Regions from separate parts of the Anoxybacillus sp. UARK-01 genome, predicted to be linked through region 2. Evidence: riboswitches for the same ligand, from Rfam matches in the RefSeq annotation. Region 2 holds a riboswitch; each other region holds the start of a gene.
The links. A riboswitch is a leader RNA that binds a small molecule or an ion and turns the genes downstream of it on or off. The one in region 2 is predicted to bind thiamine pyrophosphate.
Positions count from the first base shown of each region.

Region 1 (10,174 bases), on a different contig from region 2:
GCCAAATGCCGACAATGGATATGATATAAGTGATTATTATGCCATTGCTGAAGAGTTTGGAGATATGAACGATTTTGACGAACTGTTGCAGCAAGCGCATAACCGCGGCATGAAAGTCATTTTAGATTTGGTGATTAATCACACAAGCGATGAACATCCGTGGTTTGTAGAGTCACGTTCTGCAAAAGATAGCCCGAAACGCGATTGGTATATTTGGCGCGATGGTAAAAATGGAAAAGAGCCGAATAACTGGGAAAGTATTTTTGGCGGATCGGCTTGGGAATATGATCCGTTGACAAAACAGTATTACTTGCATGTTTTCGCGGCGAAGCAGCCTGATTTAAATTGGGAAAATGATGAGGTGCGCCGCGCGTTGTATGAAATGATTAAGTGGTGGCTGAATAAAGGGATTGACGGTTTTCGTGTTGATGCGATTTCTCATATTAAGAAAAAGCCTGGGCTGCCAGACTTGCCGAATCCCAAGGGGTTGGATTACGTTCCTTCCTTTGCGGGCCATATGAATCAAGAAGGCATTATGGAATATTTAAAAGAGTTGAAAATGCAAACGTTTGCGCAATACGATATTATGACTGTCGGAGAAGCGAATGGCGTAAAGGTGGAGCAGGCGGGGGAATGGGTAGGAGAAAAAGAAGGCATTTTTAATATGATCTTTCAATTTGAACATCTGGGATTATGGGAGAAAACCATCAATCATCAAGTGGATGTCCGCCAATTGAAGCGTGTGTTGACGAAATGGCAAAAAGGGCTTGAAAATGGCGGCTGGAATGCTTTGTTCCTTGAAAATCACGATCAGCCTCGCTCTGTTTCAACATGGGGAAACGATAAGGAATATCTTAACGAAAGTGCCAAGGCGCTGGGGGCGCTCTACTTTTTCATGCAAGGAACTCCGTTCATTTATCAAGGACAAGAAATCGGGATGACCAATGTCCGTTTTCAATCGATTGATGAATATCGTGATATTGCGATTAAAAACCTTTATCGAAGCGAGCGGGAAAAGGGACGTTCACATGAAGAAATCATGCCGTCGATTTGGCAAAAAGGACGCGATAATTCCCGCACGCCGATGCAATGGTCTGACGAGCTTCATGCCGGCTTTACTACAGGAACGCCATGGTTAGGAGTCAATGAAAACTATAAAACGATCAATGTAAAAAGGCAGCAAAACGATCCGCATTCAGTTTTCCACTTTTATAAAAAAATGATTCGTCTGCGCAAGGAACATGAAGTATTGGTTTACGGCATGTATGATCTAATTTTAGAAAATGATCAAGCGATTTACGCTTATACGCGGACACTTGGGCATGAACAAGCGGTTGTGATTGTCAATTTGAGCCCTAAATCGGTTCTTTATCGCTATGATGCCATCAAACTATCTTCAGACCATTTAGCGCTGCAAAACTATGAGGTCAAGCCGCATAAAAACGCGACCCGTTTTAAGCTGCGGCCGTACGAAGCGCGTGTTTATATAAATCAAATTTAGCATTTGGAGCCTATGCAATGATCTATCGTTTGATGAGTCAACATTTGCTCAAAGCGGGCAGGTGATCATCGATTTCAGTCCGTCCAACCGAACAGCATCGCTTTCAGACGAACGAAATTCTCTGGAAGCGGTTGGTTGTTCATCGCTTGCATTTATGTTTGATATAGAAAATGGAATTGATAGCTGATTGGCAAGAAGAAGCGCTATTTTTTCAATGGTCAATAACAGATCTACGGAGAAGTCTCCCATCTCTAAACAAAGGGGAGGGGGGAAGATCTATACTTTATAGATACGGTGTTAGGAACAAACAAAGGATTTACTTAGTGATAGGGCGAATGGTTAAGTGGGAGGGATGAAGAAATGAATGATATTCGCTATCCGATTGGAAAATTTGAAAAGCCAGCTTTGTTTCAAGAAGAGAAGATAAAGGAATGGATCGCTGATATTCGTCAATTGCCAACAGCGATGCGTGAAGCTGTCAGTGGATTCAATGAGGAGCAGTTGAACACACCTTATCGTGAGGGGGGCTGGACGGTAGCGCAAGTGGTCCACCATATGGCGGATGCCAGCATGAATGCGTTTTTGCGCACAAAATGGACGATTACCGAAGCGGCTCCTTCCATTAAACCATTTGATGAAAATGCTTGGGCCGAAACGGTCGATGCCCGTTCGGTGTCAGTCGAGCTTTCTTTGCGTTTGCTTGAAGGAGTTCATGGACGTTGGACACAGCTGCTTGAATCGTTGGCAACAGAAGATTTTCAAAAAACGTTCTATCATGAAGGGACCAAAATGGAAATCGATTTATATACATTTGTGGCTATGTATGCTTGGCATGGGAAGCATCATACTGCACATATTCAGCAATTGCGCCAGAAAAAAGGATGGTGAAATGACGGACATCGTGCTTGATGTCCGTCATTTGCGTGAATGCACTTCGTAGATGGCAAATTTTAAATAATCGCCTTCATCGGCAGCAAGCAGCTTCGGATGATCATAGCCGGCTCCGCTCCAATGGACTTGGCGCAAAATTTTTTTTGCATCAAATGCAGCTTCTTCCACCATCGCTTGAAACATATCAGCATGGACATGGTAGGAGCAGCTGGCTGTAACAAAAAATCCCCCATCCTTTACTAATTTTAAACCGTTTAAGTTAATGTCCTTATATCCGCCCAAGGCCTTTGGAACAGAGTGAGCCGATTTGGCGAATGCCGGGGGATCAACAATCACGACATCCCACTGCTTTCCTTCGTGCACGGCCTCTCGCAAATAATCGAACGCATTGGCGACAACGAAATCAACGTTCGTAAAACCGTTTAGTGCTGCGTTTCGTTTCGCTGTCTCAATCGCGTGATCGGAAATATCGACAGCGGTGACATGCTTTGCTCCGTATAAACAAGCATTGAGCATAAACGAGCCTGTATGGGTGAAACAATCCAAAACGGTTGTATCCGTGTCGATGAGCGGGCGAATGGCGGCGCGGTTTTGCCGTTGGTCAAAGAAAAACCCTGTTTTTTGCCCGTTTTCAATATCAACGATGTATTTTACCCCGTTTTCTTCAATGATCACTTCTGTATCGCATGTGCCGTACCAAAATCCTTTTTCTTGCTCAAGCCCTTCCAGTTCGCGGACATATACATCATTGCGCAAATAAATCGCTTTTGGTTGAAATACTTCAAGCAAGCCTTTTAAAATCCAGTCTTTTCGCTTTTCCATTCCAAGGGAAAGAATTTGCACAACAAGTACATCTTCGTATTTATCGACAATAAGCCCCGGCAAAAAATCGGCTTCACCATAAATGGCGCGACAAGAACGGACACCTGGAATCATTCGTTCCCGATATGCCCATGCTTGACGAATCCTTTCCATGAAAAATGTTTCGTTCAATTCTTCGTCTGCATGGTGAGTTAAGACGCGCACAATCATTTGTGAGCGAGGATTAATATACCCCTTTGCGAGAAAGTAATGCTGATGGTTATAGACGTTCACAAAATCGCCTGGTTCAAAATCACCTTCAATGTAGTCTACTTCACTTTGAAAAATCCAAGGATGGCCTTGCTCCAGCCGCTTTTTGCGCTTTCGCTTCAAAAAAACGTTTGCCACATTCTTCACTCCATTAAATTAAGTTATTTGCCTTCTCTATCATACAGAATTGCCGATCAGGAAGCAATGATAGGAGGGGAGACTTGACAATCATACGAACAGTGATATGATAAATTTAAATAACTTTATATCCATGCTTCTAATCATCCACTAGGGGGGCCTTTAGATAGGCTGAGATCAAAGTGTGCCTTTGAGACCCTTAGAACCTGATCTGGATTATGCCAGCGTAGGGAAGTGGAAGTGGCGTACTGGCTTTATAAATGTTTGTAAACCACTTTCTTTGCGCTCGCGAAAGAAAGTGGTTTTTTATTGATTCAAGCATGGATATGTTTCCAAATGAAGGAGGGATTGACATGTCATTTTCACAGTTATTGCGTCAAAAGGTAGACGCTATTTGGGAGGCAAGCTTTCATCATCCATTCGTCAAGGAGCTTGGTGAGGGAGCGCTCGACCTGGCGTGCTTTCGTTATTATGTTTTGCAAGATTCCTATTATTTAAGCCATTTTGCTAGAGTACAAGCGCTTGGAGCTGCACGAGCGTTTGATTTGGCAACAACAGCGCGGATGGCGCATCATGCGCAAAATACTCAGCAAGCGGAACTATCTTTGCATGAGAAGTTTGCAAAGCAGCTCGGAATCACGGAGGAGGAAAAAGCTTCGTTCGTTCCGGCACCGACGGCTTACGCCTATACTTCTCATTTGTACAGGGCAGCGTATGAAGGTCATTTAGGCGATGTGATTGCTGCTATTTTACCATGCTATTGGCTTTATTACGAAATTGGTGAGAGATTAAAGCATTGTACGCCGCAGGAGCCGATTTATCAAGAATGGATTGCCGCTTATGGATCGGAATGGTTCCGTCAGTTAGTGGAAGAACAAATTCAGCGATTAGATACGGTAGCAGAAAACGTGTCGGAAGCGGATCGCAAGCGAATGGAACAGCATTTTATCATTAGCAGCCAATACGAATATTCATTTTGGGAAATGGCGTACCGTTTAGAAACATGGCCAATTCAAGGAAAGGAGAAAGTAAAGGATGCAGACAACCAAGGGATTGAAATTAGCTGATATTTTAATTACAATTGTCATTTCCATTGTATTTGGAATTGTGTATAAGCTATGGGGACCATTCTACTATTTTGTTAAGCCGTTTGGCTTCCATCTTGATCAACTCATTTATGGAATGTGGTTCATTGCCGCTACTGTTGCCTTTTTAATTATTCGCAAGCCTGGTATTGCCCTTTTGGCGGAAATTGCTGCTTCATCAAGCGAATTTGTGACCGGCTCTGAGTGGGGACTTGAAGTATTGATTTACGGTGTCGTACAAGGATTGTTTGCAGAGCTTGCTTTCGCTGCGTTCCGCTATAAGCGATTTGATGTGTTTGTTGTGTCGCTTGCGGCGATTGGCTCAACCATTGGTTCGTTAATTATGGACTATTATAAAGGATACATTGAAGCGCTGGCTCCATGGAATTTAACATTGTTCTTTGTTGCACGGTTTGTTGGCGCGATTTTAATTTCCGGCGTGTTTGCTTCCTCTTTAGTGAAAGCACTTGAAGCCACTGGAGTGACGCAAATGGTTCGTTCCGCATCAAAAGAAGATTATGATCAGCTAGACCGTTAAAGGGTGAAGAAAATGGAACTCGTAGCTTTTGTTGACCAGCTGCGGCTCAAATTCCCCGGAAAAGAAGGCTTGCTGTTTAAAGACTTGTCAGTTTCTTTTTCAAGAGGGGAGAAAGTATTGCTGTTAGGTCCATCTGGATGCGGCAAATCGACGCTGTTGCAAGTGCTTTGCGGATTAATTCCGCATTCAGTGGACATTCCTATGAAGGCGAAACATATTCAGGTGCCTGATAACTGGGGATATGTGTTTCAAGATCCTGATTCGCAATTTTGCATGCCGTTTGCGGATGAAGAAATTGCTTTTGCGTTAGAAAATATCAGGGTGCCCCGTGAACAAATGGATGATCGCATTTGTGAATTGCTGCAAATGGTTGGATTATCAATCCAGCCACATACAAATATTCATGAGCTATCGGGAGGAATGAAGCAACGTCTGGCGCTTGCTTCGGTTCTTGCGCTTGAGCCTGATGTACTGTTTCTTGATGAGCCGACAGCGATGATTGATGAAGAGGGAACCGCAGAAATTTGGAAGACGGTAAAACAAATTGCTCATGATAAAACGGTGATTGTCGTCGAACATAAAATTGAACATGTGCTGGATTTCGTGGACCGCATCATTTTATTTAATGAAAGCGGAGACATGATCGCGGACGGCGATGCGGCTTCGATCTTTCAAACCTATAAATCTGTGATTGCTTCACAAGGAATTTGGTATCCGGGAGTTTGGGAGGATTATAGGAAAAAGCGGAGAAATGAACAGCCAGCTTCTGCATCAGATCATGAAATCATTTATCTAAAAGAAATGAAAGGATATCGCAAAAAAGAAGCCAAAATTCACATCGACCAAGCAAGTGTCTGCGAAGGAGAGTGGATTGCGGTAACGGGGAAAAACGGAGCGGGCAAAAGCACGCTGCTGCATGCGCTCATGAAGTTGATTCCAACCGAGGGCACATATGAACTCTATGGCAAACAGCTGCAAAAAACGAAACAAATCGCTCGCCATATGGCTTTTGTTTTCCAAAACCCAGAGTTTCAGTTTGTGACCCATTCCGTCTGGGAAGAGATGGCTTATTCTCTTCGCTTAGAAAAGCGCACGGAAGAAGAAATTTCTAGAAAGGTTGAACAGCTGTTGGCGGCCTTTCACTTGGAAAAACAACGAGATCAGCACCCCTATCAGCTGTCTATGGGGCAGAAGCGTCGCTTGAGTGTTGCGGCCTCCATCATTGGCGGCCAAAAAGTGTTTTTATTGGACGAGCCGACTTTTGGACAAGATGCCAAAAATACGTTCGCGCTATTAGAATTGCTTGAATCATACCGGGAGCAAGGAGCAACGATTATGATGGTCACTCATGATGAACAAATTGTGCAGCATTTTGCCACAAGAAGATGGACCATTGCTGAAGGAAAGCTCGTTCATGATGAACCGATCATTAGGAAAACGACAGCTGATGAAGAATTAGGCAAGGAGGATGCGAGCCATGAGATGGAATATAAGCTATCGTGAAACATGGCTTCACCGAACGAATCCGAGCTTAAAATTGCTCGTGATGCTGGCATTATTTGTGGCTGTGTTATTCGTGCATAACCCAAATGTATTAATGAATTTTTCGCTTGGCTTTTTGCTGTTGTTTTTCCTTTATACTGGTTATCCGCTTAAATACTTGTTGCTTTTCTTTGTCCCTTTTTTCGTGATTTTTGTTTCGACCGCCTCTTCCATGACGATGTTTGGGGAGGGAACAACGACTTGGTTTCAATGGGGACTTGTGCATGTTACGAAAGAAAGCTTTTTAAGGGGAATGCATCTCGGTTTTCGCGCTTTATCATTTGCGCTTTTAGGCTTGCTTTTTTCCTTAACCACGCGTCCTGTTTACTTGTTTTATTCGCTGATGCAGCAGTTAAAGCTGAAGCCCAAATATGCGTACAGCTTTTTGGCAGGAATTCGCTTGCTGCCGATTATGCTGGAGGAATTTCAGACCGTGCGTAATGCTTTAAAAGTACGTGGAGCGGATGCGGAGCGCGGGCTCAACACCAAGCTAAAGCGATACGCGATTCCGCTTTTATCGCAAAGCATTCGCCGAGCACAGCGCATTGCGGTGGCAATGGAGGCGAAGAGGTTTTCTAATCAGACCAATCGAACGTTTTATTATCAAATTGGCTTTAGCAAATATGATGTTATCTTTTTGCTGATCATCATTGGCATAACGGCCCTTGCCTGCTATACAGGAATCGTTTTGCCGTATATTCCAGTAACAGATGTGCGTTAGTGAGGGATTTTGATGAAGAAAGCGCTTCATGTCATCTCAACGGGAACTCAGTCGCTTGAAGAGTTTGCTGCCATTTCTTCGCTCATTCATTCGCATGTGGATGCGATTCATATACGAGAAAAAAACAAAACAGCAAAAGAGCTGGTGAAATGGATTGAGGCTCTACTTTATGCTGGTGTGCCAGCCAAAAAGATCATTGTAAATGACCGGGTCGATGTAGCCGTTGCCTGCGGGGTAAAAGGAGTACAGCTGGCGTATCATAGCTTATCAGTAAAAGCGGTCAAAGCTCATTTTCCGTCGCTTCTTGTTGGGTGCTCCATTCATTCATTAGAAGAAGGGATCGAAGCGGAGCGGGATGGAGCCGATTATTGTATATATGGACATGTTTTTCCGACAGAATGTAAAGCGGGGATACCGGCAAGAGGAGTCAGCGAGCTGCAGGAAATCGCTGCAACCATTCGCATTCCTGTCATCGCTATTGGCGGGATTCAACCTGATCATGTTTCACAAGTATGGTGCGCAGGTGCTGCCGGAGTAGCCGTGATGTCCGGTGTGTTTTTAGCGAAGGATCCGTTGGCTCAGGTAAAACGTTATGCTATGCAAGCATGTGATCCTGATACGAAAGGATCGGCATGTAAATAAATAAAGGAAGGGGTAAGGATGGCTCATAATCATTATGATGTTGCGATTATTGGCGGCGGAGTCATTGGTGGTTCGATCGCGTTTCAGTTAGCGAAACGAAATGTACGCACAGTCGTACTCGAAAAGGAGCGAATCGCGAGTCAAGCATCCAGTGCGGCTGCAGGGATGCTTGGAGCGCAGTCGGAATTTGCAAGCGATAGCCCGCTGATTTCATTGGCTTTGAAAAGCCGTGCCATGTTTGGACAAGTTGCAGAGGAGCTAAAGCAGCTGACCGGCATCGATATTGGCTATGTGCAAAAAGGCATGCTAAAAGTAGCCGTGACAGAGGAAGAGCAAAAATCGCTTCAAGAACACTATGAGTTTTGGAGGAAGATGGGACAGCCTGTTCAATGGCTGTCCGCTTCGGAGCTGGCAAGTCTTGAACCGAATGTGAACCCAACGCTTAAGGGAGTTATGTACATCGCTGAAGACGGACAAGTAAGCGCCCCGCATCTCTCGCTTGCTTTTGCTAAAGCTTCCATGGCATATGGAGCGCAGTGGCATGAGTTTACGGAAGTCATCGATATAAAAGAGCAGGGAGGTTTATATGAACTCCGCACCAATCAAGGAGTGATTGCAGCAGACGCTGTGGTTGTGTCCGGCGGGGCTTGGTCTGCGTTATTTCTCGAAAAGACGGGTCTTTCGCTTTCCATTTATCCTGTTAAGGGAGAATGTCTGCTTGTTAAAACAGAAAAGCCGCTTATTCAAGCAACGTTATTTGCTAAAAATGGCTGCTATCTTGTTCCGAAGAGGGGCGGCAGAATATTAATTGGAGCGACTTCCACTCCGCATACCTTTGATCAAAAGGTAACCGTACAAGGAGTCACTCACTTGCTTGAAAAAGCCCAAGAGCTCGTTCCAAGCATTGGCGGAGCCGAGCTGGAGAAATCATGGGCAGGTATCAGACCGCAAACAAAAGATGGCTTGCCTTATATAGGAAAGCACCCTCATTATCAAAATGTTTGGATTGCTTCTGGACATTATCGGAATGGCATTTTATTAAGCCCGCTTACAGGGGTGCTCATCGCGGATCTTGTCGAAGGGAAGGGAAGCGGAGAACTTGATATCACCCCTTTTGCTGTGACAAGACATCACGATGCCATAAGCACAGTGTAGAGGTGAATAAATATGGAATTGTTAATTAATGGAGAAATGGTTCATGTGCCTGACCATGTTCGAACAGTTGCTGATTTACTTGTTCATTTTCAATTAGATCAAAAGATTGTCATCGTTGAAGTGAATGCGGATATTATCGAGAAGCCTAGTTATGCTGAAATATCTTTGTGTCATAGAGATCGCATTGAAATTGTTCATTTTGTAGGAGGCGGATGATGATGTTAAAAATTGGACCATATGAATTTCAATCACGGCTTTTATTAGGGACAGGAAAATACCCGAATTTTTCAATCCAAAAAGAAGCAGTTGAAGTGTCGGGAGCTGAAATTTTAACATTCGCTGTACGGCGGATGAATATTTTTGAGCCCAACCAGCCTAATTTTCTCGAACAGTTAGATTTAACCCAATATAAGCTGCTTCCTAATACAGCAGGTGCGAAAACGGCAGAGGAGGCTGTACGCATTGCCCGATTAGCCAAAGCTTCTGGTCTATGTGATATGATTAAAGTGGAAGTGATCGGTTGCGATAAAACGTTGCTCCCTGATCCGGTAGAAACGCTAAAAGCTGCGGAAAAGCTCTTAGCGGAAGGATTTATTGTACTTCCTTACACATCGGATGATGTCGTGCTGGCAAGACGATTACAAGAGATGGGATGCCATGCGATCATGCCAGGAGCATCTCCAATTGGTTCAGGTCAGGGAATTATAAATCCTCTCAATTTAAGCTTTATTATTGAGCAAGCAACAGTTCCTGTGATCGTAGATGCAGGTATTGGCAGCCCAGCGGATGCGGCGCTTGCTATGGAAATGGGAGCCGATGGCGTCTTATTAAATACAGCTGTTGCTGGCGCAGCAGATCCGGTAAAAATGGCTAAGGCGATGAAGCTGGCC
Region 1 covers NZ_NASY01000031.1:59,567-69,740, forward strand. The annotation lists gene B6A27_RS04775 (glycoside hydrolase family 13 protein) at 1-1,501, shown strand, start outside; gene B6A27_RS04780 (YfiT family bacillithiol transferase) at 1,862-2,389, shown strand; gene B6A27_RS04785 (class I SAM-dependent rRNA methyltransferase) at 2,417-3,601, opposite strand; TPP riboswitch at 3,744-3,851, shown strand; gene tenA (thiaminase II) at 3,955-4,668, shown strand; gene B6A27_RS04795 (ECF transporter S component) at 4,637-5,224, shown strand; gene B6A27_RS04800 (ABC transporter ATP-binding protein) at 5,237-6,727, shown strand; gene B6A27_RS04805 (energy-coupling factor transporter transmembrane component T family protein) at 6,702-7,487, shown strand; gene tenI (thiazole tautomerase TenI) at 7,500-8,129, shown strand; gene thiO (glycine oxidase ThiO) at 8,148-9,284, shown strand; gene thiS (sulfur carrier protein ThiS) at 9,297-9,500, shown strand; gene B6A27_RS04825 (thiazole synthase) at 9,503-10,174, shown strand, end outside.
Region 1: another riboswitch for thiamine pyrophosphate. It lies ahead of tenA (thiaminase II); the one in region 2 lies ahead of thiM (hydroxyethylthiazole kinase).

Region 2 (10,174 bases):
AGCAAATGAAGCCGTGTTAGAAATAACCATGCTGGGTCCGACCCTGCGTTTTGAAATAGGAACGGTTGTCGCTATTTGCGGCGGCGAATTTTCTGGCAAACTGAACGATCAGTCCGTACCGCTGTGGCAGCCGTTTATGGTACAGCCGGGCGATATACTTGCCATTGGCGCCTGTCGGATAGGCTATCGGGGATCTGTCGCTGTTTCTGGAGGATTGCATGTTCCGCTGCTGATGAATAGCCGTTCAACCTACACGAAAGCCGCTATCGGCGGCTTTTATGGCCGCCCTTTGCAAAAAGATGATGAGCTTTCGCTGCGGCCAGCTCCTTGTTTGCCAGAATGGCCGCCTTCATGGGGAATCGCTTTTTCTATGCGTCAATATATCAACAGTCAAGAAAAAGTGATTCGTGCCGTAGAAGGACCAGACTTCCACACGTTTACAAAAGAAAGCATTGAACATTTTTTTACCGAAGTATATGAAGTCACGACACAGTCTGATCGGATGGGCTACCGGCTGCGAGGTCAAAAGTTGCAGAGAAGTGTGGACCAAGAGATCGTTTCAGAAGCGGTGACGTTTGGAACCGTACAAGTGCCCGCGTCCGGCGATCCAATTGTGTTAATGGCGGATCGGCAAACAACCGGCGGCTACCCGCGTATCGCTCAAGTATTAGCTGTCGATTTGCCAATTTTAGCACAAGCGCGCCCCGGCGATCGCATTCGCTTTCAACCATCATCTTGGCAGGAAGCGCAGCGATTATACATCCAGCGCGAGCGTGAGATGATGTACTCAAGAGCGATCATCCGCCAAAAATGGAGGGAGATAAATGGCGCAAATCGATTTAAATTGTGATTTTGGTGAAGGCTTTGGTATATATGAGCTTGGCGAAAACGAAATATTGCACTATGTCACATCCGTTAATATAGCATGCGGATTTCATGCTGGCGATCCGGTTGTCATGAGGAAAACCGTGCAGATGGCGCTTGAAAAGGGAGTGGCGATCGGTGCACATCCTGGTTTTCCTGATTTGCTTGGCTTTGGACGCCGCCATATGCATGTCACTTTTGAGGAGGCGTATGCCTACGTTGTTTATCAAATTGGAGCGCTGTTGGCATTTGTCAAGGCGGAAGGAGGCCGGCTTTCTCATGTCAAGCCGCACGGCGCCTTGTATAATATGGCGGCGAAAGATGCAGAATTGGCGGAAGCGATCGCTCAAGCGGTGCGGGATGTGGATTCGTCGCTCGTTTTATATGGGCTTAGCGGAAGCGAACTGATTCGTGCCGGCAAACGGTTTGGTTTGAGAACGGCAAATGAAGCATTTGCCGACCGGACCTATCAAGAAGATGGCTCACTCACTCCAAGAAGTCATCCACAGGCCTTGATTACGAACGAAGAGGATGCGGTGCGTCAAGTGGTGAAAATGGTGCGCGAACGCTGTGTTCGTTCGCTTGCAGGTACTGATGTGGAGATTGTGGCAGAAACGGTGTGTGTTCACGGTGACGGGAGTCAAGCCGTTTCGTTTGCGAAGCGGTTAGTTCAAGCGTTGCATGGTGCAATGATTGAAATCCAAGCGATTGGATAAAGAAAACGTGATATATTCCGGCGTCATTCACGGTAAAATGTATTTTTCTGTCTGTCCGTTCGTCCGGATTCTCGCGGCAAAGGAAGCGCAAAAGCGATGAGGCAAGGCCGCTAGCGAATGGCGGAGGATATAGAAACATAAGCTTTGAGCAACGTTTGGATTCAGAAAGTGGAGGGACAATGCATCATAGAACATGATGGAAGTCACCTTTTCGTTACACCATTTTTTCACACCGTTCTTATGGCTGCTAGTATTTGGCTTTCATTCATTTGTTACAAGGAAAAAGCTCGGCCGTAACAGCCGAACTTTTTCTTTAGATTCGTTTCAAACGAACAGAAGCCGGTTGTTATACAATAATCCGCTCCGGATGGGTGTATATATTGAGGGTTGTTCCGCGAATAAAGCCGACAACGGTCATGTGCAAGTCATCGGCGAGCTGTAACGCTAAATCGGTCGGGGCCGATTTTGAAAGTACGATTCCTGCCCCCATTTTCGATGCCTTCAGCAATACTTCCGAAGATACGCGGCCGCTGAAAGCGACGAGCTTGTCACGCATCGGAATCGCATGGTGCAAACAATAGCCATAAATTTTATCAAGAGCATTGTGGCGACCGATATCAGAGCGGGTGATGATCATCCCTTCTTCATTGCATAAGGCCGCATTATGCACTCCTCCTGTATGGCGAAAAACCGTGCTTTCATTTTGCAATGTATTCATAAGAGCGAAGCATTTCTCAACGCGGATGCGTGTGGAGGTTGTAATCGTTTTTGCTGTTTTTACATCATTTAATAAATAAAACTGTCGGCTTTTTCCACAGCATGAGCCGATGAACCGTTTGGAAAAAGAAGAAGCCGGGGCTAGAGGTACGGACAGATCAACATAGGCAAACCCTCGCTCTTCGTCAATGGATAATTGATGAATATCATCGTGGAAACGAATCACTCCTTCAGAAGCAAGGAAGCCGAGAACAAGCTCATCAAGGTGCTCTGGCGAACAAACGAGCGTGGCAAACTCCTCTCCATTCACGATCATGGTCAATGGCTGTTCAAGAACAATGGCGTCCTCTTGCTCGTGAAGTTCTCCCTCCATATATTTATAGATTTGCTTGGCAGTCGTTATATTCGATTTCACACTTTTCACCTTCTTTTCATATATAACCTCGAAGCTATCAGGCGTATATAAAGCCGGGTGAATCTTTCACCCTTTTCCTTTTAGAGATGTCCTCTTGTGTGGTGATAGAACTCCAATGAAATGTGCCCATCTTTCTTCCTTCCGTGGGCAGGCATGAGAAACAAGTCAAGAACTTGCCTGCGACTGTCGAAACCATCGAATTCTCCTTTGATTTACTCTATTCAATGAAGTGATGTTTTTCTTGTTTGACTGGTCGGATCAGGATCGCTGATTTATACCATTCATCCTCTCCTTTTTATCGATCATGCTCAAAGGCTCAGCTGCATATTGATTGAGGAAATAAGAAGAGATGATATAATATAATAATACCATAAAAATGTAGGAATGTTTCGAAAATAGGATGACCAATAAAAAAGGAGGAGCGAAGATGGGCAAAACGAAACACACCGGCCCAATCAAACTGAATCAGCGTCCCCAACCCTCGCTTTGGGCGAGCCTTTTGCCGATGGGAGTTGGAAAGATAAAGCCGCATCATCTCCGTGATACTTTAAAAGTGATGCTGGAAAACAAAGACCAGCTTGCTTATGCCTACCGCATTTTAACGCAGGGAGTATGCGATGGTTGTGCGCTCGGTGTATCCGGACTTCATGATCAAACATTGACAGGTCCGCATCTTTGTACGACTCGTTTAAACGTACTTCGTCTAAATACGATGCCAGCAATGGACCCAAAATGGCTGGAAGATGTGGAGGAGCTGCGCAAAATGGACAGTACAGAGCTGCGCAAGCTTGGCCGCATTCCCTATCCACTGTCACGAAAACCAGGAGAAAAAAAGTTTACAAGAATTAGTTGGAATGAAGCGTTTGAACGGATTGCCCGAAAAATCCGCTCACTTGATCCGAAACAGATCGCTTTTTATTTGACAGCGCGCGGCATTACGAATGAAGTGTATTACACTGCTGCTAAGGTAGCGCGCTTTTTAGGAACAAACAACATCGATAATGCTTCACGCATTTGTCATTCACCAAGCAAAACAGCGTTAAAGCGTTCACTTGGAATCGGTGCATCAAGCTGCAGCTATAAAGATTGGATCGGCACAGATGTTCTTGTCTTTTGGGGATCTGTGGCTGCCAACAACCAGCCGGTATCGACGAAATATATGTACGCTGCGAAAAAAGCAGGTACGAAAATCATTGTTGTGAATCCGTACCGTGAGCCGGCTATGGAAAACTACTGGATTCCGTCCATTTGGGAAAGCGCTTTATTCGGAACAAAAATCGCAGATGATTTTTATCAAGTCCATATTGGCGGAGATATCGCCTTTATAAATGGAGTTATCAAGCATTGGTTTGAGATGGAGGATGCAATTAATTGGGAGTTTGTCTCCAAACACACGAACGGTGTTGACGAGCTGCGTTCGCATGTCGCGAAATATGATTGGCAGACGCTTGAGCAGTCATCGGGGCTTTCAAAGGAACGAATGTATGAGTTTGCTAGATTACTGGCTAATGCTAAGTCAGCTGTATTTGTTTGGAGCATGGGATTGACTCAGCACCGGTTCGGTACGGATAATGTGTCACAAGTCGTTAACCTTGCCTTGCTTCGCGGGTTTATCGGACGTGAGCATTGCGGCGTCATGCCGATTCGCGGCCATAGCGGCGTGCAAGGTTCGGGGGAAATGGGGGCTGACCCATTTGTTCTTCCGGGCGGCGAATTTGATGAGGAAAATATTACCCGTCTTGAACAAATATGGGGCTTTCCGATTCCTCGCTGGCAAGGGGACACAATCGGACAAACGATTGAAAACATCTTGCTTCCCGACGGTCATGAACGAAAAGTGAAGCTGCTGTATACGAGCGGCGGCAATTTTCTTGAGACGATGCCGAATCCTGATTTTGTTCGCCAGGCGCTTGAACAGTTGGAGCTGCGCGTGCATCAAGATATTATTTTCAATACTTCAACGCTCTTAGATGCGAAGGAAGAGGTGATTATTTTACCGGCGATGACGCGATACGAGCAGCCGGGTGGCGGTACCTCGACCAGCACAGAGCGGATGGTCTATTTCAGTCCGGAAATCGACGGCCCGCGCATTGAGGAAGCGCGCGCCGAGTGGAAAATTTATGTCGATCTCGCCTCTAGAGTCAAGCCGGAACAAAAGCATCTCATCGAGTTTCAAAACGCTCAGCAAATCCGCGACGAAATCGCGGTGGCCAACCGAAACTACGACGGCATTCAACATTTACGGAAAAAAGGCGATGTGTTTCAATGGGGCGGCGCGTGGCTTTGTGAAGGCGGCATATGCCCGACACCGGACGGCCGCGGAAACCTTATTCCGATCGAATTGCCGGAGCTGCGCAAGACGGAAGGCAGCTTTTTTGTCACAACAAGGCGGGGCAAGCAGTTCAACTCGATGGTCTATAGCGAGAAAGACCCGTTTAATAACGCCGACCGTTATGATATTTTGCTGAACGAAGAAGACGCCAAATCGCTCCATATTCGCGACGGCGAACCGATCGTTGTGTACAACCGGCATGGCATGATGCAGGGGCGCGCCAAATACGCGGACGTCAAACGCGGCAACATCGCCGTCTATTGGCCGGAGGGAAATGTGCTCATTCCAAAAGGAGTGTATGAAACGTACGCGCACATTCCGGAATACAATACGGTGGCCATCGTTGAGAAAGCGGAGCATTATCATGCGCAAAAGGATCAAAACTATGCAGAAAAACGGATTGAAGAGCTCGAATTAAATGTAGAATAACGTTTGCGAAAGCGCCATTCCAAATAAGAGGGAATGGCGCTGTTTTTTTATGGGGGCATCAAGCGCCGAAATGTTAGAGGTTCTGCAAAAGAGAGGCAGGCCGCAACGATGAAAGGGGTTGTGTCGACTTAGACCACACTTGATATGCATGGTGCTTCTTGAGAACAAAGGCGGCTCATAGAGTTGTATCCATAGTATAGAGACGGTCGAGCCGCACGTTTTTGCTATACATGCAATTTTTTCTGTATAATTTCCTCTTTTTGTTAAAAGATAAAAATAACATGATCAGACAAGAGGAGGAGAAGAAATGACGATAACAGAAAAGCGACTTTTGCTCTTCTCATTCCTTGTGATCGCTTTGTTTGTATCGCCTTATTTTATTTTAGGCGAGAATGCGCATATGCGAGTACATGATAATTTAGATTCCAACATCGCTTGGTACAAGGTGCTCGCCAACAGCGGTCAGCTGTTTGGGCCGGTGGGGGCGGTCATTCCGCAAATCATTAACGGTCTGCCGCGAAATGCCTTTGGGACAGAATTTAGCGGAATCGTATGGCTCCATGCGTTATTTCCATCGATTTATGCTTATGGACTCAGCCAGCTGATTACAAGGGTATTTGCTTTTATAGGAATGTACTTATTGCTGAAAACGCATGTTATGAGAGAGAAAGAATGGGCATGGATTCGCATTGGTGTAGCACTTGCTTTTGCATTAACACCATTTTGGCCGTCCGGAATGTTAAGCACGCTTGGTATGCCGCTGGCACTTTGGGCGTTTTTTAATATTCGCGCTGGCAGGCGGTCGTGGGTGGATTATCTCGTGCTTACACTATTGCCGTTTTACTCTGGTCTTGTACTTGGTTTCTTCTTTTTCCTCAGTGCTCTGGGCATTTGGTGGCTTGTGGATGCAGTGAGGTATAAAAGATGGAATCTGCGCTTTTTGGCCGCCATCATCTATATGACTGTGTTATATTTAGCCGTTGATTATCGGCTTGTTCATTCACTTCTATTTTCCGAAGAGCCAACAAGCCGCGATGAATATTTTCATGCTGATCTTTCTTTTTGGCGTGCGGTTCGTTTGACATTTAAAAATTATATTCTTGGTCATACGCATGTCATGACCGTGCACGGACTCGTGATTTTACCAATCACGCTTTTCGCCTTGTATTTTGTGGGAAAAAGAAAGCAATGGCGGCAAGAAAGGCTGTTTTTATTTCTTCATGTGCTTAACTTTGCCCTTTCGCTGTGGTATGCGTTTTGGTTTTATCGAGGGTGGCTGCCACTTACAGAACGGTTTGATCTTCTTAATAAGTTTAATTTTGCCCGCTATCACTTCTTGCGACCTATGGTGATTTACGTATTGTTTGCTCTTTCATTGCGAATCATATGGCAGCATGCTAAAGCATGGAAAAATGTTGTGTGGCTGGCGCTTGCGCTGCAGCTTTTTATTTTAGCTATATTTAACGAAGAAATTATGTATCAAAATAAGCCGTCGTTTCGCCAGTTCTACGCTGAAAAACAATTCGCGGAAATTAAACGTTATATCGCGCGGCCCGTTGATACATACCGCGTTGCCAGCATCGGCATTCATCCGGCCATTGCTCAATATAACGGCTTTTATACGCTGGATACGTACAACAATTTTTATCCGCTCGAATATAAACATCAATTTCGGCAAATCATTGCTCCTGAGCTAGCCAAAAACCAGACGCTGCGCAAGTATTTCGATAAGTGGGGCGGCCGCTGCTATTTATTTGTCGATGAGCTTGGCAAGCACTACATGTTTAAAAAGAATTCAAAGAAGAAAATTCAACATTTAGAGCTGAATACCGATGTATTCCGCAAGATGGGCGGTCGTTATATTTTTTCGGCGCTTCCGATCGAAAACGCAGCCCAAAATCAGCTGCGGCTTGAGAAAGTGTTTCATTCCAAGGAATCCGCATGGACGATTTATTTATACAAAGTAGCATCATAGGGAGGAGAGCATCATGAGCGAACCTGTATTAACGATTGTTGTACCTTGCTACAACGAAGAAGAAGTGCTTCCGGAAACGATTCGGCAGCTGCGCGAACTGCGCGAGCAGCTTGTCAGGGAGCGGCTTATTTCCGAACGTAGTGCTTTACTATTTGTCGATGATGGAAGCCGAGATGCAACATGGACGATCATTTACAAAGCGAGTTTGCATTATCCGGAGGTCAAAGGGGTCAAGCTTGCCCATAATGCCGGCCATCAAAATGCGTTATTAGCTGGTTTGTTTTCCGCAAAAACTCGCTCAGATTGTATCATTTCCATTGACGCCGATCTACAGGATGATGTGTCGGTCATCCGCCAGTTTGTACAAAAATTTCATGAAGGGTATGAGATTGTATACGGGGTTCGCAACCGCCGCGATACAGATACGTTTTTCAAGCGTCATACAGCACAGGGATTTTATAGAATGATGAAGGCGATGGGCGTTCACCTTATATATAATCATGCCGATTACCGCTTGATGAGCAGGCGTGCGGTTGAAGAGCTGGAACGATTTGAAGAAGCCAATTTATTTTTGCGAGGAATTGTTCCATTGCTTGGATTCCGTTCAACTGTTGTTTATTATGATCGAAAGGAACGACTTGCCGGTGAAACAAAATATCCGCTAAAAAAAATGATTTCCTTTGCTCTTGACGGTATTACGTCATTTAGTGTGACACCTATTCGTTTTATTTCCATGATCGGGTTGGTTTCTTTTTTTGTCAGCCTGTTATTTGGTGCTTACTTCCTGTTTTTAAAATGGACCGGTCACACACAAACGGGATGGACATCGTTGATTACATCGATTTGGCTGCTTGGAGGATTGCAGCTGATTGCTTTTGGGCTAATCGGTGAATACATCGGAAAGATTTATAAAGAAACGAAACGGCGCCCTCGTTATATTGTGGACTTAGATTTATTTAATTTGCCATTGCCGCGATCTTCCTCGTTTCATGAAGAGCCAAGAAGAACGGAATCATTGCCGGGAGGGAGCACATAATTTTTTGCTTGCATTCTCGGGTAAGAAGGGGTAGACTGTGCTTGTAAACAGTGAAAAGGATACGGGAGTCTGTGGAATCAGGCTGAGAGTACGGCTATCATCCGCCGTTGACCGTTTGAACCTGTTGGGTAATGCCAGCGTAGGGAAAGTGATAGAGGCGATATAGATGCACTTTGCTTACGCGCAAAGTGCATTTTTATTTGCAAATCCAGCTGGACAAACGAATAAGGGAGAGGATGGAAAAGATGAATTTGCAACATGTGGCAGAAGTGCTCGATCAAGTGCGCAAGGCTAATCCACTTGTGCATAACATCACAAATGTAGTTGTGACCAATTTTACAGCAAATGGTCTGCTTGCGCTTGGCGCTTCACCAGTGATGGCCTATGCCAAGCAAGAAGTAGCGGATATGGCGCGAATTGCCGGAGCGCTTGTTTTAAATATCGGCACGCTAAATGAACAGGAAATTGAAGCGATGCTGATTGCCGGCAAGGCAGCAAATGAACAGGGAGTTCCTGTGATTTTCGATCCGGTTGGAGCGGGAGCGACGCCATATCGCACGGAAACCGCCCGAAAAATAGTCCGTCAATTAAATATTGCCGTCATCCGCGGCAATGCAGCAGAAATCGCGAATGTTATCGGCGAGCGGTGGGAGATTAAAGGAGTGGATGCCGCCGAAGGAAGCGGCGATGTGGTGGCACTAGCGAAAAAAGCAGCACAGCAGTTAAAAATGACAGTCGCTATTACCGGAAAGGACGATGTTGTCACAGACGGAGCGACGGTTTATGTGGTTCATAACGGTCATTCGCTGTTAACAAAAGTCACTGGGACAGGCTGCCTTGTCACATCTGTAATCGGAGCGTTTGCGGCTGTTGAAAAGGACTATGCAGCAGCGGCAACAGCGGCGCTTGTCAGCTATGGCGTGGCGGCGCAACTAGCTGCTGATGAAGCGGCAGAGTATGGGCCTGGAAGCTTTCAAATCGCCTTTTTAAATCAGTTGGCCAAAGTTGGCGCGGAGGCCATTAGTCAATATGGATCCTTTACCAAAGTTGAATGAAGGGGAGAGACATGGTGAATCAAGTTTATAAAGCATTAACGATTGCTGGGTCAGACAGTGGAGGTGGAGCCGGCATTCAGGCGGATTTAAAAACATTTCAAGAGTTACGCGTCTTTGGAATGTCTGCATTAACGGCGGTAACGGCGCAAAATACGCTTGGCGTGCAGGGAGTGTATCCGCTTTCTGTAGAAGCCGTTGAGCAGCAGATTGAATCCATTGGTACGGACTTAGGAGCAGACGCCGTCAAAACGGGCATGTTGTTTAATGAAGATATCATCCAAGCCGTAGCGAAAAAGGTGAAGCAATTTGGCTGGCGTCGGCTTGTCGTTGACCCGGTTATGATCGCTAAAGGCGGGGCACCACTTTTACAGGAAGCAGCGGTGTCAGCGTTAAAAACACATTTGTTGCCGCTGGCGATGGTAGCCACTCCTAACATTCCAGAGGCAGAAGTATTGACGGGGATGAAGATCCGCACATTAGAGGAACGCCAAGAAGCGGCAAAACAGCTTCACAAAATCGGAGTCACGTACGTGGTCATTAAAGGAGGCCACGATGATGTTGAAAATGCAGCGGTTGATTTGCTATATGATGGCCGTGAATTTTCCTATTTCAAGGGCGCCCGAATTGAAACGAGA
Region 2 covers NZ_NASY01000056.1:35,366-45,539, forward strand. The annotation lists gene B6A27_RS17580 (5-oxoprolinase subunit C family protein) at 1-850, shown strand, start outside; gene B6A27_RS17585 (LamB/YcsF family protein) at 825-1,580, shown strand; gene fdhD (formate dehydrogenase accessory sulfurtransferase FdhD) at 1,927-2,712, opposite strand; gene B6A27_RS17595 (FdhF/YdeP family oxidoreductase) at 3,140-5,473, shown strand; gene B6A27_RS17600 (DUF6044 family protein) at 5,781-7,448, shown strand; gene B6A27_RS17605 (glycosyltransferase family 2 protein) at 7,462-8,484, shown strand; TPP riboswitch at 8,536-8,647, shown strand; gene thiM (hydroxyethylthiazole kinase) at 8,730-9,539, shown strand; gene thiD (bifunctional hydroxymethylpyrimidine kinase/phosphomethylpyrimidine kinase) at 9,551-10,174, shown strand, end outside.

Region 3 (10,174 bases), on a different contig from region 2:
TTCCTGCCGACCTATTAAACCAACTGCATGCTGTCGGCACGTTTCAAACAAAGAATGGGATTTTCACTATTTCTGGGGCTTCTTTTTATTTGCAGCACTTTTGGCCCAAACCGCGCCTTATTATTTTTGGAGCGAACCATGATGTCAAACCGCTCGTGTCATTTGCCAAGCAGACGGGGTTTTCTGTCACTGTCGTCGATTGGCGGCCTGCTCTTTGCTGCCCCGAGCAGATTCCAGATGCCGATCAGTGGATGGTTGGCTTTCCGAAAGAAGCAATCCCTCAGCTTCGTTTATGCGAACGAGATTTTGTCGTGATTATGACCCATCAGTTTCAGCGTGACCAAGAGCTTGTGTCTCTTCTTAGCCAACAGCCACTATTCTATTGTGGCATTTTAGGACCGAAAAGGCGCACCGCACGCCTCTTTCCCGATTTCTCCATTCCCGATGGTATCCATTCGCCAATTGGACTTTCCATCGGTGCGCGCGGCCCTGAAGAAATTGCGATCAGCATTTTAGCAGAAATGATTCATGTGCTGCGAAAACAACCATCTCCAGAAGGGGGAATAAGATGAAAGCTCCTCGAACCGTCGGGATTTACTTAGCCGCTGGAAAAAGTGCAAGAATGGGAACGGATAAACGATTGCTTCCATTTGCTGACTATTCTCTCGGATCCACTGCCTTACAAGCAGCCGTATTGTCTTCCCTTTCTCACATTCTTGTGATTGTGCCTATGGAGGATTCACTTGACTGGATGCTATATGAATTACGTCATCATGAAAAATGCATCATCATTCGTTGCGCTTCTGATTGGGGATTCGCCCATTCATTGCGATGCGGACTCCATCTTGCTATCAAGCTTCATGCTGAAGCAGCCGTGGTAATGCTAGCCGATCAACCATTTATTACAGCTGCTATGATTAATGATCTTATCAACGCTTATTGCCAACATCGCACCGATTATGTCGCTTTTTCATCCAAATCGAGGCCTTCTCCGCCCATTCTCTTTAGCGCTGCTTTATTCTCTGAACTGCTCGACATTTATGGTGACGAGGGAGCACGCCAGCTGTTTCGCAAGAATAGCCACTGGAATGGAAGGTTACTAACAGCCAATGACATGGACTTGTTTTTCGATATTGATACATTCGTAGACTATGAAACAGCGATCAGGCGCTGGAATCAAAAAAGGAGGGTTTATCATGATCGGAAAGAGCGTCATTCGCAAAGAGGCTTGGGATAAAGTAACTGGGCGGGCCAAATATACTCATGATAAGCTGCAGCAAGGCATGCTGCACGCCCATCTTGTTACAAGCCCTTATGCTCACGCTCTTATTCACGAAATTCACTTCGAAAAAGCGCTCTCCGTTCCAGGAGTGCGCGCTGTCGTGACAGGAAAAGGACTTCCTCTGACAGGAGAGGATTTACGAGACCGGCCGCCAATCGCTTTTGATAAAGTGCGTTATCATGGTGAAGTAGTGGCGATCGTAGTCGCCGATACCCCTATACAAGCAGAGAAGGGAGCCAATCTGGTTCAAATCGTATACGAGCCGCTCCCAACGGTCGGTTCGCCACGTGCCGCATTACAAGCTGACGCCCCGTTGATTCATGAAAATCTAGGAAGCTATGAAAAAAATGATCACACTTATCCTGAACCGAATACGAATATCGCCCACCGCACCAAAATTCGCAAAGGCAATATGGAAAAAGGCTGGAGCGAAAGCGAAGTCGTGATTGAGACCAGCGTCGCATTTTCCCCCTCAGATCATTTAGCGATGGAAACAAGATGTGCAACAGCCGAAATTTTTCCGGACGGAAGGATTGAGATCACCGCCTCTACCCAGTCGCCATTTATGATCAAAAAACTAATCAGTACTTATTTTGGCGAAGATGTCGGAAAAGTGGTTGTGCATACGCCTTTGGTCGGCGGGGGTTACGGAGGAAAGGCACCCGTTCAATTAGAACTGCTCGCTTATTTAGCCTCTAAAGCAGTGAGAGGCCGTAAAGTCAGCGTTTGGAATACAAGGGAACAGGACATGATTACATCGCCCGTGCACATCGGAATGGAGGCGACTGTCAAGCTCGGTTGTACAAAGGATGGAATGATAAAGGCGGCTGAAATATTGTTTTTATTTGACGGAGGAGCCTACTCTGATAAAGCGATTGATGTCACTCGTGCTGCCGCAGTAGATTGCACAGGGCCCTATCGCATTGAAAATGTATGGTGCGATTCGCTCTGTATCTATACGAACCATCCATACGCCTCGCCTTTTCGTAGCTTTGGCCATTGTGAACAAGCCTTTGCCATTGAACGGGCCATGGATATATTAGCTAAAAAGCTGGGCATGGATAAGCTCGAGCTGCGGCTGAAAAATGCGATTTTGCCCGGCCATACGACTCCGACCCGCGTCCTTCTTAATCGAAGCAATGTCGGCAATTTGCCCGCTTGCATCAAACGGCTGCGCGAGCTCATTCAGTGGGATCAATGGCAGCGAATCGAACTAAATGCCCGCACTGTTCGCGCCAAGGGTGTAAGCTGCTCCTGGAAAACATCCACGATTGACACCGAGGCCAGCTCCGGTGCGATTGTAACTTTCAACCCTGATGGAAGCGTTAATCTCATGTCCGGCGTTGTCGAAATCGGCACAGGCTCTAAAACGGTTCTTGCCCAAATTCTTGCTGAAAAGCTAAAAATGGACATTGATGATATTCACGTAAAAATGGATATCGACACGCAAAGCACACCAGAGCATTGGAAAACAGTCGCCAGTCGCGGCACATTTATGGGGGGGCGAGCTGTGTTAAATGCAGCCGAAGATGCCATTCGGCAGTTAAAAGCGATCGCTGCTTGTGTGCTCCGCTCCCCCATCGAAGATTTAGAAGTCGGCTACGGCAAAGTATTTGTACGCGATGATCCTGCTATTTTTATTCCGATCAAAGATATTGCTTATGGCTATAAATATCCGAACGGAAACGCGATTGGCGGACAAATTATTGGACGCGGCAATTACACGTTGCGTCATTTAACTCCTCTTGATAAGGAAACAGGAGCAGGGAAGCCCGGCCCAGAGTGGACGGTATGTGCCCATGCAGTAGAAATTGAATTCGATAAACGCGATTGCACCTATCAAATTCTTAAAGCCGTATCGGTCGTTGATATCGGGGAAGTGCTCAATTGGAAAGCAGCGATCGGACAGATCATCGGGGCAATGAGCATGGGGCTGAGCTTTGCCAGCCGCGAAACCTTTTTATTTGACCGATATGAGCGCGTATTAAATCCACAGATACGGACCTATCAGCCAATCCGCTTTGGCGAGCATCCAGAATATATAGCCGATTTTATCAAAACACCTCAAATAGATGCGCCTTATGGAGCACGAGGCGCTGGAGAGCACGGTCTCATCGGCATTCCTGCAGCACTGGCCAATGCCTTATCAATCGCTGCTGGCGTTCCTCTTAACAAATTGCCGCTGTTCCCTGAACAAATTTGGCGAGCGCAAAAGGGGAAATAATATGGTTTCATTTGATTTCACATACCATCGTCCATCATCAATCGAAGAGGCCGTTCAGTTATTTGCATCGCTTCAGCGTCAAGGAAAAACGCCCATCTATTATAGCGGAGGAACAGAAATCATTACCCTCTCGCGCCTAAATCTTGTATTTGCAGATGCCGTTATTGATATCAAGCACATTCCAGAATGCCAGTCATTTGACATTTCACAAAATCAATTAGTACTCGGCACCGCTCTTACTCTTACCGCTATTGAGGAAACAAACGCATTTCCGCTATTAGCCAAGGCGGCAAGTGAAATTGCAGATCGCACGGCGCGCAATCAGATTACGCTTGGAGGCAACATTTGCGGCCAAATTTTTTACCGTGAAACCGTACTGCCTCTTTTACTTGTAGACAGTGATATTGTGATTGCTGGAAAATCGGGGGTTCAGCAAAGACCGATTCATGAAGTCTTCCAGCAAAGCATCCAACTGCAGCCTGGGGAGTTTCTTGTGCAAGTCAAAATGAATGCGGCATATTTAACGATGCCCCATGTCCATATGAAACGCCGAAAACAGGGCAAGGTTGGCTACCCGCTCGTCACCGTTTCCGCTTTAAAAAAAGGAAATGAACTCCGCACTGCTTTTAGCGGCGTCTGTCCATTTCCATTTCGTTCGCCAAAAGTAGAAGAGATGTTAAATGCCCGCCATCTTCCGATCGACGCACGAATCGACTATGCGTTACAGCAATTGCCCGAGCCGATTTTAGATGATATCGAAGGTTCAACGGAATATCGTTTATTTGTGTTAAAAAATACACTTTGGGACATTCTTACTGAACTGGAGGAGTCCGAAAGATGAATTCATCATCCAAATGTGAAATACCGCTTACTGTCAATGGAGAGAAATACTCCGTCATAGCCAGACAAGCGGATACGCTTCTTTTTGTTCTTCGCAATCACCTTGGTTTGACAGGAGCCAAGCCGGGTTGTTTAAACGGTGATTGCGGTGCATGCACCGTATTGATGGCTAAAACTCCGATTAAATCGTGCATGATACTAGCCATTGAAGCCATTGGAAAATCCGTTACAACCATTGAGGGATTGCGCGATACCCCTATCCAACAAGCATTTGTCGAACATTTCGCCTTTCAATGCGGATATTGCACGTCCGGTTTTATTATGAACGCCCATGCTCTTGTTGAAAGTACGCCGAACGCCTCGGACCCAATCATTGAAAAATGGCTTGAATCCAATGTTTGCCGTTGCACCAGCTACTTTGAAATCGAGCAAGCGGTCAAATCTGTGCTCGCAGAAAAGCAAGCAAGCAAAGACTGATTACTTTTTAGCCTTTCCCGCCATATTGGCCGGGAAAGGCTTTTCTGCGAATGAACCAGATGCTCTTTCTTATTTGCTTCATACGCACCCCGTGATCCGTCAGCAAGACAAATCCATGTCCCTATTGAGCTTGATCATTGATAAAGTCTCGAACCGGTTTCAACAAACTCCTTCGCTTTTCGCTTCATCCCGTCCTCTTTTATGCTTTTTTGCAAATCATGGGAAATTTTCATCGAACAAAATTTGGGACCGCACATGGAACAAAAATGAGCCACCTTCGCCCCTTCCGCCGGGAGTGTCTCATCGTGATGTTCCCTAGCCCGTTCCGGGTCCAGCGAGAGATGGAATTGGTCGTTCCAACGAAACTCAAAGCGCGCTTTCGACAGCGCATCATCCCGCATTTGCGCCCCTGGATGCCCTTTCGCTAAGTCAGCAGCATGCGCCGCAATTTTATAAGCAATCACTCCTTGGCGCACATCCTCCTTATTCGGCAATCCTAAATGCTCTTTCGGCGTCACATAACAAAGCATCGCGGTTCCATACCAGCCGATCATTGCCGCACCGATCGCTGATGTAATATGGTCATATCCCGGGGCGATATCCGTCGTCAGCGGACCAAGCGTATAAAATGGCGCACCATGGCAAATCTCCATCTGCCTGTCGACATTTTCTTTGATTTTATCCATCGGCACATGCCCAGGCCCTTCAATCATCACTTGGACATCATGCTTCCATGCTATTTGAGTGAGCTCGCCAAGCGTCTCTAATTCTGCAAATTGCGCTTCATCATTCGCATCGGCAATCGATCCAGGCCGCAAACCGTCTCCTAACGATATGGCGATATCATAGGACTTTAAAATTTCGCAAATTTCCTCAAAATGAGTGTATAAGAAATTTTCCTGATGATGGGCCAAACACCATTGCGCCATAATCGAGCCACCGCGCGACACAATTCCTGTTGTTCTTCCAATGGTCAACGGTATATAACGAAGCAATACCCCAGCGTGAATCGTAAAATAGTCAACTCCTTGTTCAGCCTGCTCAATCAGTGTATCGCGATAAACTTCCCACGATAAATCTTCAACTATTCCATTCACCTTTTCCAACGCTTGATAGATCGGAACCGTCCCAACTGGAACAGGGGAATTGCGAATAATAAACTCTCTCGTCGTATGAATCTGCTTTCCTGTTGATAAATCCATGATCGTATCTGCTCCCCAGCGGACAGCCCAGAGCATTTTCTCCACTTCTTCATCAATTGATGAAGTGACGGCTGAATTGCCGATATTAGCGTTAATTTTGACATGAAAACGTCTCCCAATAATCATTGGTTCACTTTCCGGATGGTTGATGTTGGCTGGGATAATCGCCCGCCCGGCCGCGATCTCTTGACGGACCAGCTCCGGATCCATCTGCTCCCGAATAGCGACAAATTCCATCTCCGGAGTAATGATCCCGCGTTTCGCATAATGCATTTGTGTGACTGCCTTGCCATTTTTGGCACGTAGCGGCGTCCGCTTAAAGGGAAGATAGACGTTCGATTCCTTTCCTTTTGAGAGACCGTTGTCCTCTGGACGCACGGGCCGTCCTTCATATTCCTCGACATCGTCTCTTTCTAAAATCCAACGCTTGCGCAGTTCAGGAAGCCCGCGGTAAATATCCGCTTGAAATTCCGTGTCGGTATACGGTCCGCTTGTGTCATATACACAGATCGGATCGTTTTTAGACTCTCCGGCTTCCGTCTTGGTTGGGCTTAGCGTAATTTCACGCATAGGAACGCGAATATCAGGACACGATCCTTCTACATACACTTTTTTACTGGCTGGAAACGGCATAGAAGATAAAACGTTTTGCATGCAACCCTTCCTCCTTTTTGTTTCATTCGATCTAAGGGCTACACCAAAACGTACGAAAAAAAGACGGTGGGGAAAAAGCAAAAATCGGGTTCTCCAAAAAGAGAACCCGATGGAATCAACAAATAGCGCAAAGTATATGCAACAATCCATACTCCCACTATCTACTTCCCTACGCTGGCATAACCCAGATCAGGTTCAAAGGGTCAAAGAACTTTCGCGCGTTCTTCTCTCAGTCCAAGCTATTGGACTCCCCTAGTAGATCCATTATTTACTTTTAGGGAAAGTTTAGCATATTTATTCATTTATGTAAACATTTTTCTTATGTTTTCCTATACCCGAAATTTCCCTAATAGATTCTGCATTTCTCCAGCCATTTCATTCAGCGCAGAAGCAGAAGAAGCGATTTCTTCCATAGAAGCCATCTGTTCTTGGGTCGCTGCTGAAATATGGCTAGAGCCCGCTGACGATTGCTCCACGATTTCTGCCATATGTTCAATGGCTGAAGCAACGTTCTGGGCGCTTTGCGTCATTTGGCGAATCACGACTGAAACTCCTTCAATTTGTTCATTGACCCCGTTAATAGATTGCCGGATTTGTTCAAAAGAAAGTCCGGCTGTTTGAACGACATGAAGCCCTTGAGAAACTTCATCGGCAACAACATCCATTGACCCAATGGCTTTATCGGTTTCTTGTTGAATGTCATCAATTAATTTTGTAATTTGCTGGGCGGATTGTGCCGATTGCTCCGCCAGCTTTCTCACTTCATCAGCGACAACGGCAAATCCCTTCCCTTGCTCTCCCGCCCGCGCTGCCTCGATTGCCGCATTTAATGCGAGCAAGTTGGTTTGTGAAGAAATCCCTGTGATGACTTGCGTGATTTGGCCGATTTCAGTAGAACGTTCTCCTAATCCTTTAATGATTTGACCGAGCAATTGGACATGCTCATGAATAAAACGCATTTGCTCTTCCATTTTTTCAATCGATTGTTTTCCTGCTGCCGCTTTCATCAACATTTCGCCTGCATTCGTAGTCACCTGTTCTGTATTCGCAGCGACTTGCAGTAAGGAACTGGAAATTTCATTCATGGAATAAGACGTTTCTTTTGTCATCTTGGCTTGTTGGTCTGAGTGAGATACGATGTTTTCCATGGTTGTTGCAATTTGTTCCGTCGCTTTTGTTGTTTGCTCCGTATTATGGGAAAGCTGCTCGGCAAATAACGTCATCTCATCTGAATGGCGCTTCATATGCGCCATGACCTCACCCCATGTTTTGGCCATTTCGTTCATGCAAAGAGCGATCGGCCTCAGTTCTTTGACACTCTCCACAGGAACTCGCACAGATAAATCGCCTTCCGTCATTTTTTCTAAATAGTCATTAATGATCGCAATCGGTGCAACAAAACGACGATAATTCAAAGTAGCTGACAAAATACCTAGAACAATTCCAAATAATGCCGTCCCTGCTATGGTCCATCCAAAAGCGGAACCGCTGATCCCGTTTCCTAAGCATACCGCTAGAGCAATTAGCACCACTCCAGGAATAACAACCATCAGAGTGCGAATAATATAGCTTGATAGTGACACCTTTGTTCCCTCCGAATTTTCAGTCAATTCATAAATATTATATCATTCCTTTTCTACAAAACGGAAGATAATTTTTATTATAGTATACTTTTAAAAACCGACATATTAAGACATATAAATTATATATTCGCTCTTATTATTTTATAAATATAACGAACAACGACTATTTGATTCTTCACTTATTCCATTTCGTCTCATGAAGCATTGGGCATTTCTCTAGGACTATCGCATGCTGAATATTTTCCTCGTAGCGGATCTGCTTGCTCCATGTGACAGAAATCGGCAAGAGCCTGCTTTTCAGTGCGCAAAAATGGAGGCAGCCCTCCCCTAGCTATCTATTTCTCCCTCTTTGCAAAATCACAGCGATTGATTGCTCCTGTTATCAACTCTGACTTCGCATTCCACTTCAGCGCTGGCGTTTCCCTTGAATCAGACGAAACAAAAGTGGTAAAATCACGAAAAAAAGGAGCCAATATTATCCCATGAAACAGGGGAAAACGCCTCCCTCCTTTTCCATGGGCGGGAATACCTACCCCCCTTCTCGGCAAAGTGTAGGTGGGAAGCGTTCAAAAAAGGAAAGGGGATTAACGATGATCGGATTCATTGGTCTAGGACTTATGGGAAGCCGTATGGCAAGAAATTTACTTGAAAGCGGGTATGAGCTTATCGTCCATAACCGCACAAAAGAAAAAGCCGCTCCGCTGTTAGAAGCAGGAGCAAAGTGGGCCAATTCGCCGAAAGAAGCCGCTGAACAAGCCGATGTACTCTTTACGATGCTTGCCCATCCAAAAGCGGTTGAAGCCGCTGCTTTTGGGGAAAACGGCTTTTTGCATCATTTATCGCCAGAAAAGCTGTGGGTGGACTGCAGCACGGTGGATCCGTCCTTTACGCTCCAAATGGCAGAAGAGGCCAGAAAGCGAGGCATTCACTTTTTAGATGCTCCTGTCTCCGGCTCGGTGATTCCGGCCGAAAAAGGAGAGTTAGTCTTTTTTGTAGGCGGGGATCCGAAAGATCTTAAGAAAGTGGAACCGATGTTGAATGTCATGGGGAAAGCGATCCATTATCAAAGAGAAAATGGCAAAGGAACAGCCATGAAGCTTGTCGTGAATCTAATGCTCGCTCATTCAATGGCAGCTTTCGCGGAGGCGGTCACACTTGGCGAAGCGCTTGGTTTAGAGACAGAAACGGTTGTCAACACGCTTCTGAACGGTCCGACCGCTGCCCCCTTTTTAAGCGGGAAACGCGAAAAAATTCTTCAGCGCCAGTTCGCAACAGAATTCCCGCTTGCATATATGCAAAAGGATTTACAGCTGATCGCCCAAGCCGCTTATGAGCATCACATTTCTTTGCCGCTTACGAATGTCGCCAAAGAAATCTATGGCCTCGCCAGCCAGAATGGATGGGCTCAGGAAGATTTTTCAGCGATTTATTCGTTTTTATCAATCAAAAGAAAATAACCGCCTGTCTCCATAAACAGCGCAGCGACAGGCAGCGGATGATATTCCTTTATTCATCGTTTATGATTCATATGGGCGGCTTTGATAAAAGAAATTCGGCACAACGACCGTATTGTCATAGTTTTTATGAAAAATGTGCGTTGTCGCTGGTGAAACAGGAGGAATCAGCCACGTCCAATCCCCTGTGACATGGCGGCACGCTTCTCGTTCTTTCTGCTCAAACAATTTAAATTGCTGGGCGGCTGTATGGTGGTCGACCATACTGACACCCGCTTTTTTATAAGAATAAAGCACAGCCATGTTTAATTCAATTAATGCTTTATCCTTCCAAAGTGTTGCATTTGTACTCATATCAAGCCCCATGCAAGAAGCGATCTTTGGAAGCATATTGTAACGGTAATCGTCAGCCAAATTGCGCGCCCCGATTTCCGTTTCCATATACCATCCGTTAAATG
Region 3 covers NZ_NASY01000013.1:1,183-11,356, reverse strand. The annotation lists gene B6A27_RS01340 (XdhC family protein) at 1-572, shown strand, start outside; gene B6A27_RS01335 (NTP transferase domain-containing protein) at 569-1,237, shown strand; gene B6A27_RS01330 (xanthine dehydrogenase family protein molybdopterin-binding subunit) at 1,194-3,506, shown strand; gene B6A27_RS01325 (FAD binding domain-containing protein) at 3,508-4,347, shown strand; gene B6A27_RS01320 ((2Fe-2S)-binding protein) at 4,344-4,823, shown strand; gene thiC (phosphomethylpyrimidine synthase ThiC) at 4,958-6,679, opposite strand; TPP riboswitch at 6,829-6,943, opposite strand; gene B6A27_RS01310 (methyl-accepting chemotaxis protein) at 7,009-8,262, opposite strand; gene B6A27_RS01305 (NAD(P)-dependent oxidoreductase) at 8,853-9,719, shown strand; gene B6A27_RS01300 (nitric oxide synthase oxygenase) at 9,780-10,174, opposite strand, start outside.
Region 3: another riboswitch for thiamine pyrophosphate. It lies ahead of thiC (phosphomethylpyrimidine synthase ThiC); the one in region 2 lies ahead of thiM (hydroxyethylthiazole kinase).